4 regions of the Pseudoalteromonas sp. Ld19 genome follow, and region 3 is predicted to be linked to each of the others. Evidence: predicted binding sites of a transcription regulator. Region 3 holds the regulator's gene; each other region holds the start of a gene.
What was found. Region 3 encodes LexA, which represses DNA repair genes until DNA is damaged. Its sites were predicted from a motif close to TACTGTATNNNNATACAGTA; they were not measured.
Positions count from the first base shown of each region.

Region 1: a site for LexA is predicted at 1,549-1,568, ahead of ACJJVZ_RS09685 (SulA-like leucine-rich domain-containing protein). Genes of this name have one in related genera too.
Region 2: a site for LexA is predicted at 1,149-1,168, ahead of ruvC (crossover junction endodeoxyribonuclease RuvC). Genes of this name have one in related genera too.
Region 4: a site for LexA is predicted at 4,208-4,227, ahead of dinB (DNA polymerase IV). Genes of this name have one in related genera too.

Region 1 is NZ_JBISHA010000018.1:403,471-408,653, reverse strand. Features, by position in the region: gene ACJJVZ_RS09695 (NCS2 family permease) at 1-719, opposite strand, end outside; gene ACJJVZ_RS09690 (tetratricopeptide repeat protein) at 838-1,302, shown strand; gene ACJJVZ_RS09685 (SulA-like leucine-rich domain-containing protein) at 1,593-2,036, shown strand; gene ACJJVZ_RS09680 (YchJ family protein) at 2,067-2,546, shown strand; gene ACJJVZ_RS09675 (DUF6172 family protein) at 3,030-3,332, opposite strand; gene ACJJVZ_RS09670 (VC2046/SO_2500 family protein) at 3,650-4,177, opposite strand; tRNA gene ACJJVZ_RS09665 (tRNA-Tyr) at 4,290-4,374, shown strand; tRNA gene ACJJVZ_RS09660 (tRNA-Tyr) at 4,424-4,508, shown strand; gene ACJJVZ_RS09655 (M48 family metallopeptidase) at 4,539-5,183, opposite strand, start outside.
Region 2 is NZ_JBISHA010000018.1:326,959-332,141, forward strand. Features, by position in the region: gene ACJJVZ_RS09310 (ABC transporter permease) at 1-1,087, shown strand, start outside; gene ruvC (crossover junction endodeoxyribonuclease RuvC) at 1,217-1,741, shown strand; gene ruvA (Holliday junction branch migration protein RuvA) at 1,744-2,361, shown strand; gene ruvB (Holliday junction branch migration DNA helicase RuvB) at 2,369-3,376, shown strand; gene tolQ (protein TolQ) at 4,351-5,055, shown strand; gene tolR (protein TolR) at 5,042-5,183, shown strand, end outside.
Region 3 is NZ_JBISHA010000016.1:35,537-40,719, reverse strand. Features, by position in the region: gene ctaD (cytochrome c oxidase subunit I) at 1-1,407, opposite strand, end outside; gene coxB (cytochrome c oxidase subunit II) at 1,407-2,549, opposite strand; gene lexA (transcriptional repressor LexA) at 3,148-3,762, opposite strand; gene ACJJVZ_RS04510 (M12 family metallo-peptidase) at 4,061-5,183, shown strand, end outside.
Region 4 is NZ_JBISHA010000017.1:384,400-389,582, reverse strand. Features, by position in the region: gene ACJJVZ_RS06985 (DPP IV N-terminal domain-containing protein) at 1-1,147, shown strand, start outside; gene ACJJVZ_RS06980 (M17 family metallopeptidase) at 1,478-3,013, opposite strand; gene dinB (DNA polymerase IV) at 3,144-4,196, opposite strand; gene ACJJVZ_RS06970 (thioesterase family protein) at 4,592-5,026, shown strand; gene ACJJVZ_RS06965 (aldo/keto reductase) at 5,036-5,183, shown strand, end outside.

The sequences.
Region 1 (5,183 bases), on a different contig from region 3:
ATTGAAAGCTCAAGTGCCGCACCAAAATCAAGCTGCATAAAGGTAGGAACAATAGAAGGCGGCATAGCAACCACACCATGATATTCAACAAGCCCTAAACCTAGTGCTATAACAGTCACCAATAAAATGCTAATTAAAACACCACTTTTAAAATCGCGATATAAAAGTGCTGCAATAATAAAGAAGCTAAAAATAGCTAACAATGGGCCCGCTGATGTTATATCGCCTAGCTGGACTAAAGTTGCTGGACTCGCGATGATGATCCCTGCATTTTTAAGCGCAATTAGCGCTAAGAATGCACCAATACCTGTTGCAATAGCCTGTTTTAAAACTAAGGGAATCGCATTAATGATCCACTCTCGAACTTTAAATAAGCTTAAAAATAGAAATATACAGCCCGACATAAACACAGCACCTAATGCGGCTTGCCACGTATACCCCATTCCCAGCACAACACCGTAAGTAAAAAAGGCATTCAATCCCATACCAGGCGCAAGTGCTAATGGATAATTAGCCCATAAACCCATAATAAAACAACCAATAGCAGCAGCAATACATGTAGCGACAAAGGCTGCTCCTTGATCCATTCCTGCTTCAGCTAACATTGCAGGATTCACAAACACGATATAAACCATGGTTATAAATGTAGTTACACCAGCGATACACTCACGGCGAACCGAGGAACCATTTTCATTAATTTTAAATAAGGCTTCGAGCATAATAAACTTATGATAATAAAAAGTGACGAGATTTTATCATAAAAATAATTTTTTACAGGACATTTTACCTTGCGGTATACTAAACTATTGAAGTAGCTAAGATAACAAAAAGACGAATATGATAAATACAACACCAACAGGTCAGAATTTAGAGCAACAATTAGACAATATATTGTCTTTTGTAACGCAACCTAATAATGCTAATTTAGCGCCAAATAATGAGGATCGCCCGCAAAGCTCTCTTAATAAGGCACTATATTATTTAAAAAATGACCAACATCCACTTGCCGCAAAATGGATGCGTTTGGCTGCTATGTCGGGAGATCACCGAGCACAATTTTATTTGGGACTGTTTTTTGTTAAAGGGCAAGGCGTACCGCAAAGTGTTTTTCATGCTGCAGCATGGCTAAGCTTATCAAGTAGTCAAGGTCATGAACCTGCGACGGCGGCTTTAGCCGATCTACGTAAACATATTGAGACCAAACGCTTTAAAGATGCACAATGTTATGCTGCTAGTTTGTATGAGCAAATTCACCAGCTGCAGTTTTCTCATTTGATCTCTCATACTTCCCCTACAGAATAATCATCTACGTATTTTATTCATAAAACACCTGTATAAAGTCACCGTAAGAAACGCTGCAACCACCTGCTGGCTAAGTCATAGTAGCAATAGCACTCTATAATTAAAATTTAAGCCAGAAGTGGTATAAAATATAAAAACATTAATTATCAAAGACCTACTTAAAAATTAAATCTAATTGAATATTTAAAAAAGAATAACTGTACAAATAAATAGCAAATAATACTTGCGCAAAAGCACTGTATAAACTACTGTATATAAATACTGTATATAAACCCAGTGAGATAATTAAGATGTTACAGCCTATTACAATTAGAACAGTTAAAAGCTACCAGCAAGACGATAAAAGTGATTGTGTTAATTTAATTCAGATTGAAGATGAGATATCTGCGACATTTGAGTTATTAAAGGTGCTACATCAGTACAATAATCTAAACGCTTGGACATTATTAATCGCACCGGATAACGTACCTAGTAAAGCATTACTTGATTCATGCTCTATTGATACAAGTAAATTACTTGTTATTAGACAAAAGCACCTAGTCAATTTAGAGTATGTATTAAATTCGGCGTTACATAACGGTAATTTTTCAGCAGTAATTACATGGACAGACATAGTAAATAACCAGTTACTTAATAGCTTATCTTTAGATTTGAGTAAAACACGAACAAAACTTTACTGTTTTACAAATAATATTCAAATTACAAAGATACCCCATAGCCAACAAGCTTGTTAAACTAACGCTTTTATACTGTGTAGAACAACTATGAACTCACTGAACTCTATAAGCTGTTTATGTGGCAGCCAGCAAGAATATGCAGACTGCTGCGAACCTCTTCATTTAGCAAAACAACAAGCTCAGACTCCTGAACAACTAATGCGTTCGCGTTATACGGCTTATGTACTTAAAAATGCAAAATATGTTTACCAAACCTATGCAAGTGAAAAACAAGCTGAAAATCCTGTTAAAGAAATAAAAGATTTTGCTAACAGCTGTCGATTTATAAATCTTGATGTCATTAGCGCACACCATGACGAAGATAAAGGCGAAGTAGAATTTAAAGCTCAGTACTTTTACCAAAGTCTGTTTTGTGAACTTCACGAAAAATCGCAATTCATTAAAGAAAATGCTCAATGGCGTTATTTAGATGGCACTATATTTCCAGTTACGGATATTAAGGTGGGTAGAAATGATGATTGCCCATGTGGTAGTAATAAGAAGTACAAAAAATGCCACAGTGTGTAATATATAATTTTATTTAACCATTTACATAAGTAAGGATTGTTGATTATAAACAGTCCTTTATTGATATAAATACACTTAAGCCCTCCTCTACTCTTGTAGCTACCTTATTTATGTTTATGTTTATGTTTATGTCAATTATTGCAGTATGTAGTTAGAGCTTAAACGCTACATTTACCAGCGCACCAAACTTGCTTATACCGATTCGCTTAATAAAGTGATCTATTTTGAGGGAAGGAAATCATGTCGATAACAAGGCAAAAAATTTGTTATTTAGTTGTTCTATATCATCAGAAATTTTTAACGAAGTTAGCGTCAGATTTAATCCCTCAAATTGATTAAGTATTATTGCGGATTGGTATTATTTAAACATGCCTCCTCTGTTTTAGTTAACAACCAATAAACGCTCCACACCTAATATTTATAGCGTAAAACAAAAAATGAGCCACTTGGGCCCATTTTATAATTTCGAATACTGACTAAATATTATTCGTCATCATCTAAGTCTAACTGTTGACGCTGAGCTGGTCGTGCTAAAACCTCTACATAGAAAGAGGTCAAACCCTGCTTTTCAATTTCACCAATTTGGTTACTTAATTCAGCTACGTGCACAACTTGCGCATCTTCAGCTGTGTTACCAAACTTACAGTCAAATGCCCAATAATCTGCATCTTCAGGTAGTGTTTTATTGCGCTCTCGTTTCAAATATTTTTTCACTTCATGCTTTGCAGCATCAACCATACGAGGGTATTTGATTTTCTCGTGATTCAGCGTGAATGTTTTCTTCATTACGTTCCTAATTACCTTGGTTTAATGATAGCGGCATTTCATGTCATACCATTTGCGATCATTATAGCAATTGCAATTAACTTTTGGATGCTTTTTTTGCACTAAATCAATTATTAGCCAATATCATTAAATTAATCAGTAATAGTGATGCGAAAACACAAAAAACAACATATAGGGTTACTCGATATACCTAACTTTTAAAGCTGTAAGAAGGTAAATCAATCGGTAAGTAAGAGTTAATTTTCTAGGTTAAATTACAATATGCATTTGTCCCTGAATCACATAAATAACACGCTTGCTTGCTATTAGATATTTTCTCAAGCAGTAACTAAGTGTAAAGGCTCATGTAAAGCATCGTTATTAAGGAGATCGTAAAAAGCAGCAGCGTCCATCGCTGGATTAGAAAGTTGCGTTTCTGTGTTTTTTATACGTCTACGCACAGCAAGCTCACAATTATCAATGATATTCAACGGAATATGCGTCACATCATCTCTTATAAAGAGGGGCTCTGGATTCAAACAATGATTCAATTTAATATCGTTCATTCCAGAGCGTTCTCCAGTACTGATCAATAGTGAAGCGTTATGTTGACCAATCAACATATCAAACTTATCTGGCGCTAAAAGCTGCTTAGGACCCACACCCAATTGTTTGCGAAGCGCATCATCGGTAATAATTGCGTCTTCGAGTTCTGTTTTTGGTAAGTGAAATTGGCTAAAATCAAGTGCGTCATGCGATAACATTGCGAGCAAAAGAGAAAACTCTCCTCTTCGCTGTTCGTGCACACTTTTGTTAAGCCGTGTGCTTAATTGGTTCTCTGTGATCAACAAACCATCGATTTGCATAGTCTTTAGCCGATTGTTGTAGGTTATAGATATTTATCGGCTTTTTTTTATTTTTCTTTAGTTTTTTTCTTTACTTAAATACATATTTTGCTATTATCAGCGCCGTTGCATTGGAGGGGTTCCCGAGCGGCCAAAGGGATCAGACTGTAAATCTGACGGCTCAGCCTTCGCTGGTTCGAATCCAGCTCCCTCCACCACTTTTCTTACCGCTAAGTTAAGTGGGGCCAAATGTAACAAAATTAGTGTGGAGGGGTTCCCGAGCGGCCAAAGGGATCAGACTGTAAATCTGACGGCTCAGCCTTCGCTGGTTCGAATCCAGCTCCCTCCACCACTTTTAATCTTCCCTAGTAAGCAATAAAATCTAAAACACCCATTGTAAGCTCATTCCATTAATTTTTAACCATTGTGATGCTGATTTATGATCAGGGTAAAACATTTCAACTCGCTGCCAAAATGCTTTACTGTGGTTTAAATGACGCAGATGTGCTAACTCATGAACTATTACATAATCAATTATGTGCTGTGGTGCACCAATAAGGTGTAGATTAAAGGTCAAATCACGTTTGCAGTTACAGCTCCCCCACTTTCTTTTATAAATCGCAATATTCAAATTGCGTGGTAAAGCCTCGTTCATTTGTGTACAAAAATACGTAAGTCGCATTTCTATATAAGCTGTTAGCTGCTCTTTTAAATACTCTTCTAATAATTTTTGATACTTTAATTGTTGATGTTTAACACGTTTAGATACCGTAATTAACAAGCCAGCTAGTTGTGGTTTTACACCAGAGTAGTGACCTTGCTCAAACTGCACATTTACTTGCTCAGAATAAATACATATTTTTTTAGTTTCAAAGGGGTATTGCTTGCAGTCAACAACAGTGAGTTGCTTAAGCAATTGCGCATCAACCCATGTCTTTTTTTCTAAAAGCCAGCTATCTATTTGCTTTTTTGCAATATAGCTAGGTGCATATACAGTTACCTGTTGGTTATGAACTTTAATCGCAAC
Region 2 (5,183 bases), on a different contig from region 3:
TTTTTCGTTAGCGATTAAATTACTGCTGTTTTTAGTGGTACTTAAAAACGATATGATAGCTGATTGGCAATCACAACTCCCTGCCGATGCGCCTAATGCATTTTTAGTTAATATTACGCAAAATGAGCTTGGGCCAATTAATGAGTATTTAGCACAAAAAGACATTCAGGTCTCAGAGTTTTATCCTACTATTCGTGGGCGCGTAAATGCGGTAAACGGCGAGTTGGTAGCGCGTTCTGTATCGCTGCAAGACAACGAGAAAAAAGACGAAGAAGCACGTGCTGGTATTGGCCGTGAGCTAAACCTTACGTGGCTTAAAGATGTACCAGACCAAAACGAAGTAACACAAGGCACGTGGTTTGGCGAGAATGCGATGGCTGAAGCTTCAGTAGAGGAGTCGATGCTTGAGCGTTTAGATGTTGAGATAGGCGATACGCTTACATTTTTAATTGGTGCGCAGTCGTTCGATGCTAAAATTACCAGTGTGCGCAAAGTTAATTGGGCCACGCTTAAACCCAACTTTTTTATTATTTTAAGCCCCGATGTACTTGCAGATTTTCCAGCAACGTATATTTCGTCGGTGCGTATAAACCCAGATCAAAAGCGTGGTTTTAGCCAGTTATTGCGTACTTATCCTACTATTACAGCGATTGATATTGATAACTTTGTTAAGCAAATACAAACAACTATTTCGCAAGTATCACTTGCCATTGGTTTTGTACTTGCAATTGTAGTGCTGTGTGGCGCGCTTGTACTTATATCGCAAGTTCAAGCTAGTTTAGGTGAGCGTATGCAAGAAATTGTAATACTCAGAACACTTGGCGCTAAAAGCCGGTTAATTAAAAACGCGACCTTGTATGAGTTTTTATTATTAGGCGGTTTAGCCGGTTTAGTTGCAGCATTTTTTAGCGACATAGCGCTTTTAATTGTACAGCAACAAATGTTCGATTTAGCAGGTAAGTTACATCCGCATATATGGATTATTGGGCCGGTAGCTGGCGGCGTATTTGTAGCGGGTTTAGGCTATTTAATGATTGCCCGAACACTCAAACAAAACACCCAAGGACTAGTGCGCGCCCTAGGGTAAACTTAAACTAACATGCTCTTTCAAATGCCCACCTAACACGTGGGCATTTTTGTTTTCTTTGTACTGGTAATTTATACAGTGCTCTGGCATTATTAGCGTAATTTAAAAATAATAACAATGGAGCGCTGTTTGGCCATTATTTTAGGGATCGATCCTGGTTCACGTTTGACTGGGTATGGCGTTGTTGCCCACCAAGGCTCTAAATTTACATACTTAGGGAGTGGCTGTATTAAGTTAGCCGATCATCCTTTTCCGGTTAGGCTTAAAATGATCTACCAAGGTATAACACAGCTTATTGAACAGTTTTCGCCAGAAACCTTTGCCATTGAAAAAGTATTTATGGCGCACAACCCCGATTCAGCTTTAAAACTAGGCCAAGCTAGAGGCGCCGCGATTGTGGGCGCTGCAATGGCGGATTTACCTGTATTTGAATACTCAGCTAGGCAAATTAAGCAAGCGGTAGTCGGTAACGGTGGCGCTGATAAAACACAAGTGCAACACATGGTAAAAAATATTTTAAAACTACCCGGTACGCCACAGGCCGATGCAGCTGATGCACTCGCTATTGCGATTTGCCATGCTCACTCAGAACAAAATTTAATTAAACTAGCGGGTAGCGCAAGCAAAACCGTTAGAGGACGTTTAAGGAAATAACTATGATAGGCCGCTTAAATGGTATTTTAGTCGAAAAACAGCCACCAGAAATATTACTTGAAGTAAGTGGTGTCGGTTACGAAGTACAAATGCCAATGACCTGTTTTTACGATTTACCAAAAATTGGTGAAAACGCGATTGTTTATACGCACTTTGTAGTACGTGAAGATGCTCAACTGTTATTTGGTTTTAATAATAAAGTTGAGCGTGCCTTGTTTAGAGAGCTATTAAAAGCAAATGGCGTAGGGCCAAAACTTGGCTTAGCTATTTTATCGGGCATGTCGGCAAAACAATTTGTAAGTTGTGTAAATAACGAAGACTCAACATCGCTTGTTAAATTACCCGGTGTAGGTAAAAAAACGGCCGAGCGTTTAGTACTCGAAATGAAAGACAGGCTAAAAGATTGGGGTAATGATTTATTTACGCCATTTAGCGACAGCGCAGTAATAGAGCCAATGAGCGATTCGACAATTGCTAATAATGCCGCCGATGATGCCGTATCGGCACTGCTTGCATTAGGTTATAAATTGCCACAAGCTCAAAAAGCCGTAAAATCGATAAGTAAACCCGATATGTCTACTGAGGTTCTTATTAGAGAATCTTTAAAATCTATGTTGTGAGTAACCCATGATTGAAGCGGATCGCTTAATTGACGCGACTGAAAAAACAAATGAAGATTCTATAGATCGTGCAATAAGGCCAAAACTTTTAGCCGACTACAGAGGTCAGCCTCATGTTAAGCAGCAAATGGAAATTTTTATTGAAGCTGCTCGCACCCGTGGTGAAGCGCTCGATCATTTATTGATATTTGGCCCACCGGGCTTGGGTAAAACCACGCTCGCAAACATTGTCGCCAACGAATTACACGTAAGTATTAAAACAACATCCGGCCCAGTACTTGAAAAAGCAGGCGATTTAGCAGCGTTGCTCACTAATTTAGAAGAAGGCGATGTACTGTTTATTGATGAAATACACAGGCTCAGCCCGCAAGTTGAAGAAATACTTTATCCCGCAATGGAAGACTACCAGCTTGATATAATGATTGGTGAAGGCCCTGCTGCGCGCTCCATTAAATTAGACTTACCTGCATTTACACTTATTGGTGCTACTACGCGAGCAGGCTCGCTCACATCGCCACTGCGTGACCGTTTTGGTATTGTACAGCGATTAGAGTTTTACTCAGTAGAAGATTTATCGCACATAGTAGGGCGCTCAGCACATTATCTTGATTTAGAAATGTGTGATGATGGCGCAACTGAAATTGCTCAGCGATCGCGTGGTACACCACGTATTGCAAACCGCTTACTACGTCGCGTACGCGATTACACACAAGTAAAATCTGATGGTACAGTAAACGCCGAAGTAGCAAAGCAAGCGCTTGATATGATTGATGTAGATAAAAGTGGCTTTGATTATATGGACCGTAAATATTTACTCGCCATAATCGAAAAATTTATGGGCGGCCCTGTAGGGCTTGACAATGTAGCGGCCGCTATTGGTGAAGAGCGCGAAACAATAGAAGATGTAATAGAGCCATTTTTAATCCAACAAGGGTTTATTCAGCGTACTCCGCGTGGGCGCATAGTGTCTGACAGTGCATACCATCACTTTGGTTTACTTCCTAAAAAAGACTAACTCTATATAGCTTGCTGTGCTTTATTGTGCAGCAAGTCATTGCTTTATTATCTCTCTCTTTCAAAATACCGATGCGTTAATAGTCAACTGATAATTCACAGGACGTTAAGACTTGCGAAGGTATGCTGCGTGGCGTTTAGATAACTCACTAAGTACGTTAAAAATTATCTAGATAGAACAACGATGTATCATAATTTTAGCCTTGCTATTGAACTATTTTCGTTTCTAGAATAGATCACTAATTTAATGCAATTGGTATTAGTTTACGAATGTATCAGGTAACGCGGTAAATGATAGGCAAAAAAAAGCCCGCAAAAAATGCGGGCAAACAACAAGTTGAAGGAAGTAATCTTTGGGAACTACGTTTTACAAATTAAGGTTTTATCCAAAAAAGTAAAACAATGTAATACGATAAAATCATATTACTAAGAACTTTGCGTAATGAAACAATATCACTCAGTGCACTAGCTCGGTATGCAGTAATAGTACGCAATATCGACTATAAGTTCAAACTAGAAAATTTACATTTTCACATTAGAAAAAATAATCCGAGTGTATTTTTTGCTGCTTATTCATTGTTTGTTAATTGGCCATTTAATTTGTAAGTTTATGAAAAATAAGCTTTGTAGATGTTTTTATTGTTTTTTGTAGTATTAGTTTTACTATTACGTAAAGGTAATTTAAAGATGGTTTTGAGTGTTTATGCACGTATTTTGAATAAATGCTCTAATTTATGAAGTTTGTTGATATATTTAATCATCTTTAATGCAATATATTAAATTGTAAATGGTGTGTTTATTGACTTGGGTTGGATAAATCATATACGAAGGTTATTTTTAACGTTTTTTGTTGGTTATTCATAGCAATATGATTGTCAGTATGAAATGGACTATATACACTAGTTGCAACTTTTGACTGCACAGGCAGTCATATTTATAGAATTTTCTTATTTTGATACTATTTAGGAGTTTAACGTGGGATCAGGGCTTAATTTTTTAGATCTAATTTTAGAAGCCAGTTTGCTTGTTCAACTAGTCATGTTAGGGCTCGTTGCTATGTCTGTCATGTCTTGGGCAATTATTTTTCAACGTAAAAAAGCAATATCGGATGCTTTGGCAAATACTAAAAAGTTTGAGCAAAAATTTTGGTCAGGTATTGATTTAAGTAAGTTATACAACGAAATATCGTCACGCAGTGGTCAATCTCAAGGTATTGAAGCGTTGTTTACCGCCGGTTTTAAAGAGTTTGCGCGTCATAAAAAGAACACTTTTCAAAGCGCGGGCATTGTTATGGAAGGTACACACCGCTCAATGCGTGTTGCGCTTTCTCGTGAAATAGAAAAAACTGAGTCAAGTCTTTCATTTTTAGCAACAGTTGGTTCAATTAGCCCGTATATAGGCTTATTTGGCACCGTGTGGGGTATTATGAATGCCTTTATTGCGCTAGGTGAAGTTAAACAAGCAACCTTACAAATGGTCGCGCCAGGTATTGCAGAAGCACTTATTGCAACAGCGATGGGCTTATTTGCCGCGATCCCAGCTGTTATCGCCTATAACCGTTTTTCCAATAAAATCGAAAAACTGGAATCTCATTATATTAACTTTATGGAAGAATTTGCGAATATCTTGCATCGTCAAGCAGCTACTCAAATAGAGGCCCAAGCGAATGTATCAGCGTAAAAAGCGCCGTCCGGTCGCAGAAATTAATGTAGTACCTTACATTGATGTAATGTTGGTACTACTTATTATATTTATGGCTACAGCACCGCTTATTACACATGGTGTAAAAGTCGATTTACCAAAAATGG
Region 3 (5,183 bases):
TGCGTTAAAATCGGCAAATTGCAGTGCATAATCAGGAATACGACGCGGCATACCAGCAAGTCCTACAAAGTGCATAGGAAAAAACAGTACATTGACGCTCACCAGTGATAACCAAAAATGCCATTTAGCTAAGGTGATATTAAACATATTGCCCGTCCACTTAGGCAGCCAATAATAAGCGCCCGCCATAATCGAGAATATCGCACCGGTTACTAATACATAGTGAAAATGCGCTACAACAAAGTAAGTATCGTGATATTGAAAATCAGCAGGTGTAATGGCTAACATCAACCCAGAAAAGCCACCTAGGGTAAACAATACAATAAAGGCAATACTAAATAGCATGGGTACCTCAAAACTTATTGAACCCTTCCACATAGTGGCAACCCAGTTAAATACTTTGACCCCAGTGGGCACAGATATAAGCATTGTGGCGTACATAAAAAACAATTCACCTGCTACAGGCATCCCCGTGGTAAACATATGATGCGCCCAAACAATAAAGCTCAGCAGCGCAATCGAGGATGTGGCATACACCATAGAGGCATAACCAAAGAGTTTTTTACGCGAGAAAGTAGGCACTATGGTCGATATAATACCGAACGCTGGCAAAATCATGATGTACACTTCTGGGTGACCAAAAAACCAGAAAATATGCTGAAACATCACCGGATCACCGCCACCTGCGGCATCAAAAAAGCTGGTCGCAAAGTACTTATCGGTAAGCACCATAGTGACAGCCCCTGCAAGTACGGGCATTACCGCAATTAATAAAAAGGCAGTAATTAACCATGTCCATACAAATAGGGGGAGCTTCATCCATGTCATGCCTGGAGCACGTAAGTTAACTATGGTGACAATTACATTAATAGCCCCCATAATTGAACTTATTCCCATTATATGTACGGCAAATACAAACAACGCCGTATTGTCATTACTGTAAGTTGTAGAGAGCGGAGCATAAAAAGTCCAGCCAAATGCAGGACCACCACCGGGCATAAATAACGATGCTAATAAAATTAAAAACGCAAACGGTAAAATCCAAAAACTCCAGTTATTCATTCTTGGTAGTGCCATATCAGGTGCACCAATCATCAGCGGCACCATCCAATTGGCAAGACCAGTAAAGGCTGGCATTACTGCACCAAATACCATAATTAAACCGTGTACGGTGGTCATTTGATTAAAAAAGTGGGGATCAACCAACTGTAAACCTGGTTGAAATAATTCAGCCCTAATCACCATGGCCATTGCGCCACCAATTAAAAACATGGTCAGCGAAAATATTAAATATAAACTACCTATATCTTTATGATTGGTTGTATAAAGCCAGCGTTTAAATCCTTTTGCAGGGTGATGTGCATGATGCGCTTCATCGGCGTTAGGTTGTTCTACTATGCTACTCATTAGTTCGCCTCCACTTTGGCATCAAGTGCTGTCTGTATTTGACTCGGCTGAATAACATCACCCGTATCGTTACCCCATGCATTACGCTTATAAGTAATAACTGCTGCTAATTGCTTTATAGATAACTGTTTTGCAAAGGCTTGCATTGCAGTGCCTGGGCGGCCATGAATAATTATATCAATGTGATCTTCAATATCCCCTAATACAATTGGACTCCCTTTAAGTGCAGGAAATACACCTGGTAATCCCATGCCCGTAGGCTGATGGCACGCTGCACAATTAGCCATATATACTTGTTCACCCAAAGTCATTAACTCATCTTTAGGTAACGTTTGATCAAGCAGTGCGGCATCTGCCAGCGCAGCTTTCTGCTTAGCCTGCTTTGCATCTACCAACCAGGTTTTAAAATCGGATTCTGATTTTGCAACTACAACCACAGGCATAAAACCATGATCTTTACCGCACAGCTCAGCGCATTGACCCCGGTAAATCCCTTCTTCGTTTATATTGGTCCATGTTTCGTTTATAAACCCAGGATTTGCGTCTTTTTTGACGGCAAAATCGGGCACCCACCACGAGTGAATAACATCGTCTGAGGTCATTAAAAAACGTACTTTTTGGTTTATAGGCAGTACCAGTGGTTTATCTACCTCAAGTAAATAGTTAGGGTTTTTCTGTGCAAGATTAGCAATTTCGTCTTGAGGAGTAGAAAGCATTGAGTAAAACTCAACGTCTTCACCCATGTATTCGTAATGCCATTTCCATTGCGATCCTGTAATTTTAATAGTGAGATCAGCCTTACTGGCATCTTCCATTGCAATTAGAGTTTTAGTGGCCGGTATAGCCATAGCAATTAAAATAACAAACGGAATAGCAGTCCAAAGTATTTCTACTTTCGTGCTTTCGTGAAATTGAGCAGGCACTGCTCCTTTAGATTTGCGGTGATGAATGAGTGCCCAAAACATAATGGCAAACACGATTACCCCAATCACACAACATATGAAAAATATAGTCATGTGCAGCTGATAAACATTATTACTTATATCAGTTACGCCTTTACGCATATTAAATTGGCTATTTGCCAATACTTGCTGCGGAAAAACAAACAGTATAAGCCACAAGGTAGAGCTCAATTTACCCATGTGACGACTCCTTTGATGCTGTTGCGAGTGCAAAGCGAAGAGGCATACGGCTTAAACGCCAATTCGTTATTTTTATTTTTGTATTAATACCCTCGTCCTTATTAAACAATTAGGTATTACACTGCGCTAACCAAGGTTTTATTGTAAATATGTGTATTCTCAAAACTAAAAACAATGAGTTACTGTTAGCCCAGCCCATTAATAATTAGCTAAAGATTAACCAACAAGCAAGTTTTAGTATGAAAATTAAACAAATGATATTAACGGATTAGCAAAAAAACATGTCACTTTTAAAATTTTAAAATGATGCGAACTGAGTTTTGATAGGGGTTACAAATAACATAAGGGGATAAAAGAGGAGTGCAATAAAAATTGTTTAGTAAGGAGCCTTGTAACTAAAAATGCGTACTAAAAAGCACGCATTTATAAAATCACTAATTTAACACTGCATTAATTAGTGATTTATTATAGTGATAAGAAAGTAGCTCAATAACAAGGCTAAAATTATGATACATAGTTGTTCTATATAAATAATTTTTAACGTAGTTAGTGAGTTATTTAATGCGCTAAAATGATCATGTTTTTACTAAAATTGGTATTACATCCAATCAGCGTTACGAATAACCCCAACAGCCAAACCTTCAATATTAAAAGATTCGTTTTCTAAATCGACTTCAATTGCTGAAAAATCATCATTTTCAGCATGCAGCAGTACTTTTCGACCTGCTTTTTCAAAGCGCTTTACAGTTACATCATCATCAACACGTGCAACTACAACTTGCCCATTTTCAGCAACTTGAGTTTTATACACCGCCAATAAGTCGCCATCCATAATACCTATATCTTTCATGCTCATACCGTTAACGCGCAGTAAAAAATCGGCAGCAGGTTTAAACATTAATGGATCAATTTTACAATGACTTTCAACATGCTCTTGCGCCAAAATAGGCTCACCGGCCGCTACTCGGCCAATTAGAGGCAAACCCAATTGCTCAGGTTCTTCTTCAACAAGTTGAATACCTCGGCTTGCGCCTGGCTTCATTTTAATAACACCTTTTTTTGCAAGTGCTTTTAGATGCTCTTCTGCAGCATTGGCACTTTTAAAACCTAGTGTTTGTGCAATCTCTGCACGTGTAGGGGGCATACCAGTGTCTTTAATAAAAACTTTAACTAATTCGAGTATTTGAGCTTGGCGCTTCGTTAATGGTCGCATATAACTGGTTTTCCATACAGTACATTTAACTGTGAGTATATACAGTTAAATAAAAATCGCAAATTTAAATTAAGCTAAACAAACTATGCGATTACCAGCTAATAGCGTTTGTTTTTCATAATTAATAAATCCCCCTTTCACACTTACAAAAACAAAGTCTGGTTACATAAATTAAACAAGTGTATTTTTATATTTACAATAATAGCCTTGTTAAACACACCCCAATGTTAATGGGTTGAAAACAGATTATTAACATGTACACTTTATAAGAACAAAATAAATTCAAAAGGATTATAAAATGAAAAAATACTCACCATTATTTATTGGCCTACTGTTCAGTGGTTATACGCACGCTCAAGTTCCACTTTTTGAAGTTCAATACTCTAACATTTCACAAAGCATGACTGCACAAGCAAGTACTCAATCTCAATTTGGGCAACCACTTTTTGAACTAAGCAGCAACACAGATGCTTTTTTCTTACCTATTAAAGGTAATAATATTGAGTTTATTAAAAGCACAACAAGCTCATCAGCAACAGGTAGTCTAATTTGGGTTGGTAAAAGCTTAGATGGTGACGAAGTTACACTCATCAAATCGGAAAAAGGGATTTCTGGTACGGTAAAAGTAGGCGAACATGTTTACAAATTACAACCAAATAAACACTCTGGTCATAACTTCATTGAACTGGATCCAGCAAAACAACCTGCTGAGCATGCACCCGATTATAAGCAATCTAGCAATAGCAACATAGCTTCAATCAGCGAGCAAATTTTAACGGCACAAAATTACCAAACAGCAATGGCTAGCAATGCACAAAGCGATATTAGCTTATTAGTTTTATATACGCCTGCAGCTGCGCAAAAATCGGGGGATATAAATAGCTTAATTGATCTTGCTGTTGTCGAGACCAACCAAGGTTATCAAAACTCAGGCGTTAACGCTGTTGTTAGCGTAGCTCATGTAAGCCAAATTAATTACACTGAAGCTACAAACTCAGGGACTGATTTAAACCGCTTAGCCGCTAAAAATGATGGCTATATGGATGAAGCCCATACATTACGCGATCAATACGGTGCTGATGTAGTCATATTAGTGAATGATGTAAACGGTTACTGTGGTCAGGCAAAAGCCATTGGTGCAAATGCGAATAGCGCTTTTGCTATGGTCGATTATGACTGTGCAACGGGTTATTACTCTTTTGGTCATGAAATTGGACATTTACAAGGCGCTCGTCATAACCCTGAAAACGATCCATCAACATCTCCATATTCATTTGGACATGGCTATCAGCAACCTCAATCGCAATGGCGTTCAGTAATGGCGTATAATTGCACCAATAATTGTACCCGCATTAATTACTGGTCGAACCCAAACAAATCATACAATGGTGATGTAATGGGAACTTTAGCAGAACATGACA
Region 4 (5,183 bases), on a different contig from region 3:
ACACTTATACCTGTATCGCACAAACGGTCAACTTGTTCGCCAAATTACCTCTGGTGATTGGGCTGTTGATAGCTTAAAAGGCATTGATGAAAACAAAGGCATTGTTTACTTTGCTGCTCGTAAAGACACGCCTCTTGAAAGCCACTTATACAGCGCCTCTTTATTTAAAAAAGGTAATACAAAACGTATCACCGAAAAAGGTCAGTACCATAATGTTGTGCTCGCAAAAGACAGCAAAACCTTTATCGATAATAGCTCGTCTGATAATAAACCAAACTCTGCAGCGCTTCGCAAAGTAAACGGCGAATTTATTACATGGCTTGAAGAAAACAAGCTTGATAGCAATCATCCGCTTACCCCTTATTTAAACGATTTAACAAAACCAGAATACGGCACAATTAAAGCCGATGATGGCCAAGTTATGCATTACCGTTTATTCAAACCTAGTAACATCACTGATGGTAAAAAATACCCTGTTATAGTTAACGTATACGGCGGCCCGCATGCGCAACGTGTTACGAATAGCTGGCGTAGTAAAAATTTGTATTTTCAGTACATGGCGCAGCAAGGTTATGTAATTTTTCAACTGGACAACCGTGGTTCGTATAACCGTGGTAAAAAGTTTGAAGATGCGATTTATAAACACCTTGGTGTAGTGGAAGTTGCCGATCAAATTAAGGGCGTAGAGTTTTTACGCACACTTGACTATGTAGATCCAGAACGTATTGGCATATATGGTCATAGTTACGGTGGTTACATGGCGCTTATGACAATGTTTAAAGCGGGCGATTACTTTAAAGCCGGCGTATCGGGTGCTCCAGTAACCGATTGGGCATTGTATGATACGCACTACACTGAGCGCTATTTAGGACACCCTGACACAAACGCAAAAGGCTATGAAGCCAGTGCTGTTTTTCCATATACAGACGGCTTAAAAGGCCCATTGATGATCTACCACGGTATGGCTGACGATAACGTTTTATTTACCCATGCCACAAAGCTATTTAAACAACTGCAAGATAACGAAAAGCAGTTTGAAATGATGACCTACCCGGGCTCTAAACACAGCTTACGCGGTAAGCAAGTGCAAACACATTTACATAAAACCATTACAAATTTCTTTAATCGTCATTTTGATGTTGAATAACTGGAAAATTTGAAAAATAAACTAAAGGCTGATTGATAAATCAGCCTTTAGTTTTATAGGTACAGCTCAAATTATACCAATTGCATAAATTAGTGTTCTATTATAGCGCGAAGAAAACAATTCATAACAAGGCTAAAATTATGATATATAGTTGTTTTATATAAACAATTTTTAACGTCGTTAGTGAGTTATTTAATACGCTAGAATGATCATGTTTTTAATAAAATTGGTATTATACCAATCCGCTTATATAAGGGGCCTATTTAACGCTAAGAAAATCACGCTAGAACAAGGCGAATTTTTGTATGCTAAATTAAAGCGGGTTTATAACTACAAACAATAAAGAGCAAATAAGCTCGTCACTGATGCAGCCGTTGGTTTACCGTGCTGCCAATCACCACCTTCAACACCGCTACCCGCAATATCCATATGTACATAAGGTAGAGGTTGTTCAGAGTCGTTACCGTGCTTATCTAATCCGCCAACAATAGCCATAAATGCCATCGGGAATTGATGCCCACGCGCAGTAACTGCAGACGCTGCGTTATTACTAGAGAGTACATCGTCAGCAAGTGTGCGCGGTTTGATAAAGTCGTAATCTTCACGGCGTGAGCGCGATACTTCTGCGCCATCGGCCCATAAGTCACCACAGTCAGCTATTTGACGTGAAATACCAGCGTTACGAGCAGGACCATTTTCAACATAAGCTCCATAAGGTCCCATTGCACGAGCTGCATGGCCTGTTAATGTAGCCACAGTAAATAGCGTTGGATTGATTTCACCCTTAGCCAAATCTTTCATTTCACTAAGTAAGTCGCCCATTGCTAAGCGCCCTTCTGCATCGGTATTACCAATACGTACACGTATACCTTCGCGGCTAGTGATAATTTCATCGGGTACAAAACAATCCGAACCAATAGAGTTACGAACAACGGCTAAATAAGCGATGACTTTAACGCCTTTAGGCTGAAAATCAGCAACGGCTTTCATAAAGCCCGCAACAGATGCTGCGCCACCTTTATCACGGCTCATACCTGCCATATAACCGCCTACTTTTAAATCGGCACCACCTGTGTCATACACCAGGCCTTTACCAACAAACATAAGTGTGCGAGTAACTTCGCCACTTGGTACATATTCAAGCTTAACAACGCGTGGATGATGGCGCTCTACAGCGTACGATGCACGAGCAACAGTGCTTAACATTGGGTAATTTTTATCAATCGCTGCAATATCATCAATCACGTCAACGGCAATATTTGAGCCTTTAAATAAATCAACGCAGTAATCAGCAAAGCGTGGTGGAGCCATACGCTCAGGCTCAGTACCACACAAATCACGTGCAGCGTATTGACCTGCTGCAATTGCATTAACAGCGTTAATTGTTTGCTCATTTGCGCCAACTAAACCGATATTTGTTATAGGTTCAATACTCTCACCATGAAACTCACGTGCTTCTAACGGCTGCCACAGTGCTTGGCAAGCACCTAAATAAGCAACTTCCAGCGCATGTTGGTAACGGCTATCAGCATTTAAGTTTGGTAAAAATAATGCAGGATTAACACTGCCCGACGCCTTCGCTTCGTTAATTGCAAGTTTAGCGGCATCAAAATAACGGCGTACGTCGTCGTAATCTCTATTTAAAGGACCCGTTGGCGCAAGAATCACTCTTTTATTTTCAATTACTAATAAAGTAATTTGCTTACCAATACGAGAATCAACTTTTGATTGTGCTAAAACAGCATCTCGTAGTGGATTGTTTGGTAATTGAGAAAAATCATCACTGATAATGATTAATGCATCATGAGATGTACATTCAAGGCTAGCACTTACTGGCTGAGCCAACACGGCTTGTGGATATGCCATAAATAAAGGTCCTGTTAAAAAACATAAGCCTCTATTATCGTCGATTTAAATATTGAAGACCAGCAAGCTGCGACAAGCATTTAGTTTAATTGCTTGTTTATTGGCAACTTGCAGTTACAGGCTTTGCCACTTAATCGAGAATACTAAGCTGTAAATTATGCTCTGGCTGGTTTTTTATACCCACGCCAAGACCTAAAAGCCTTACTGGCTGCTGCACACCTCGTTGATAAGCTTTAGTTAGTAACTGAGTAAAAATTTCAGTATTTAATTGATGGTATGCCTGATCCGCAGAAGTCACTACAAAATTGGCAAATTTAACTTTAACGCTCAGTTTATTAATTCTGTTTTGTAATTGTTGTTTATCTAAACGTACCTTCAACTCCTCTAACAACTTAGGGAGTTGCTCTAGGCATTCTTGTAAGCTGTTTTTATTGTATTCATAAGTATGCTCAACACTTAACGATTTTCTAATTCGATTGGTAGAGACTTTACCAACATATTCACCCGCACACTTTTGATAAAGAGAAACACCAAAGTTACCTACATGCTGCTGCATCCAATTTACGCCTTTTTCGCGCACATCTTTGCCGGTGTATAACCCTTTTAAATTGAGTTTTTCGAGCGTTACTTTCCCCACCCCAGGAATTTTACCCAGTGGTAACTGCGCTAAAAAACCATCAACTTCATTGGGTAATACTACAAATTGCCCGTTGGGCTTATTTTCGTCACTCGCTATTTTGGCAATAAACTTAATTGGCGCAATTCCTGCTGATGCAGTCAGCCCAGTTGCATTGTAAATATCGGCTCTTATTTGTTGTGCAATAAGCGTAGCACTGCCTTTACAGGCGGCACTATTTGTTACATCAAGGTAAGCTTCATCAAGGGAAAGTGGCTCAATTAAATCTGTGTAGTGGTTAAATACTTCGCGTATTTGGTTTGAGGCCTCTTTATAAACAGCCATACGTCCGGGTACAATCACTAAATCGGGGCATAATTGTTTAGCATGGTAATTAGACATGGCAGAGCGTACACCATATTCTCTAGCAAGGTAATTAGCGGTTGAAAGTACACCTCGCCGGCTATTACCGCCGATTGCCAACGGTACATTAGCAAGCTCAGGATTGTCGCGCATTTCTACTGCGGCGTAAAAACAATCCATATCTATGTGAATAAACTTTTTCATCGCTACAAAATAACTGTTTATTTATACAGTCATTATTATGCAAACACTTTTAATATGCAAGCGCCTAGCTAATCTAAAATGACTGCTTAAATCGCCTCGTTTTTTTAAAGCAATACAGCCAAAAAGCAAATTCAAGTAAAAACCCTGCGGCAAGTAAACACACTCCTCCCGAGAGATTTCCCATTGCATAACAAATAAACGACATAATAAAAATTAAACATGCTAGAACCCAATTAACTACTTGTTGCATATGCGTTTCTCCTATTTATATAACATAACTGTAGACCTTAATTTAAATAGGCACAATGATTAGCTAAAAATGCCATATTAATTACCTTGAGGTCATAACTTCATATTGATAACCTAAGTGCTTTAAAATTAAGAGCTATAAGTTTATGCAAACGTTTAAAGATCAATATCCTATTCATACTGATATTACCGTAGCTTGGGCTGACATGGATGCCCTCCAACACGTTAATAACGTGGTTTACTTACGTTATTTTGAAATAGCTCGAATAGACTTTTTAAACAAAATAAACCTATTTGATACAATTACCCCAAGCGGTATTGGTCCAGTTATAAGCGAAAACAATGTGCGCTATAAACGCCCAGTTACTTTTCCAGATACACTTACTGTCGGTGTTACCATCACTGACATTAAAGAAGATCGCTTTATGATGAATTACACTGTATTTAGCCATGCACAAAATGCGATAACCACTACGGGTAATTCAAAAGTGGTTATGTTTGACTTTACAACAGGGCAAAAAGCGCTAATTACTGAGCCTCTTTTATCAGCTCTAACCACCCATGCTCAACCTAATAACTAAGGAAGTTTTATGCAATATAGTCCACTTGGTAGCAGTGGTGTAGACGTATCTCGAGTGTGTTTAGGCAGTATGACTTGGGGTTTACAAAATACTCAGCGCGATGCCGATGAACAAATAGCTTACGCACTCTCTAAAGGCGTCAATTTTATTGATACCG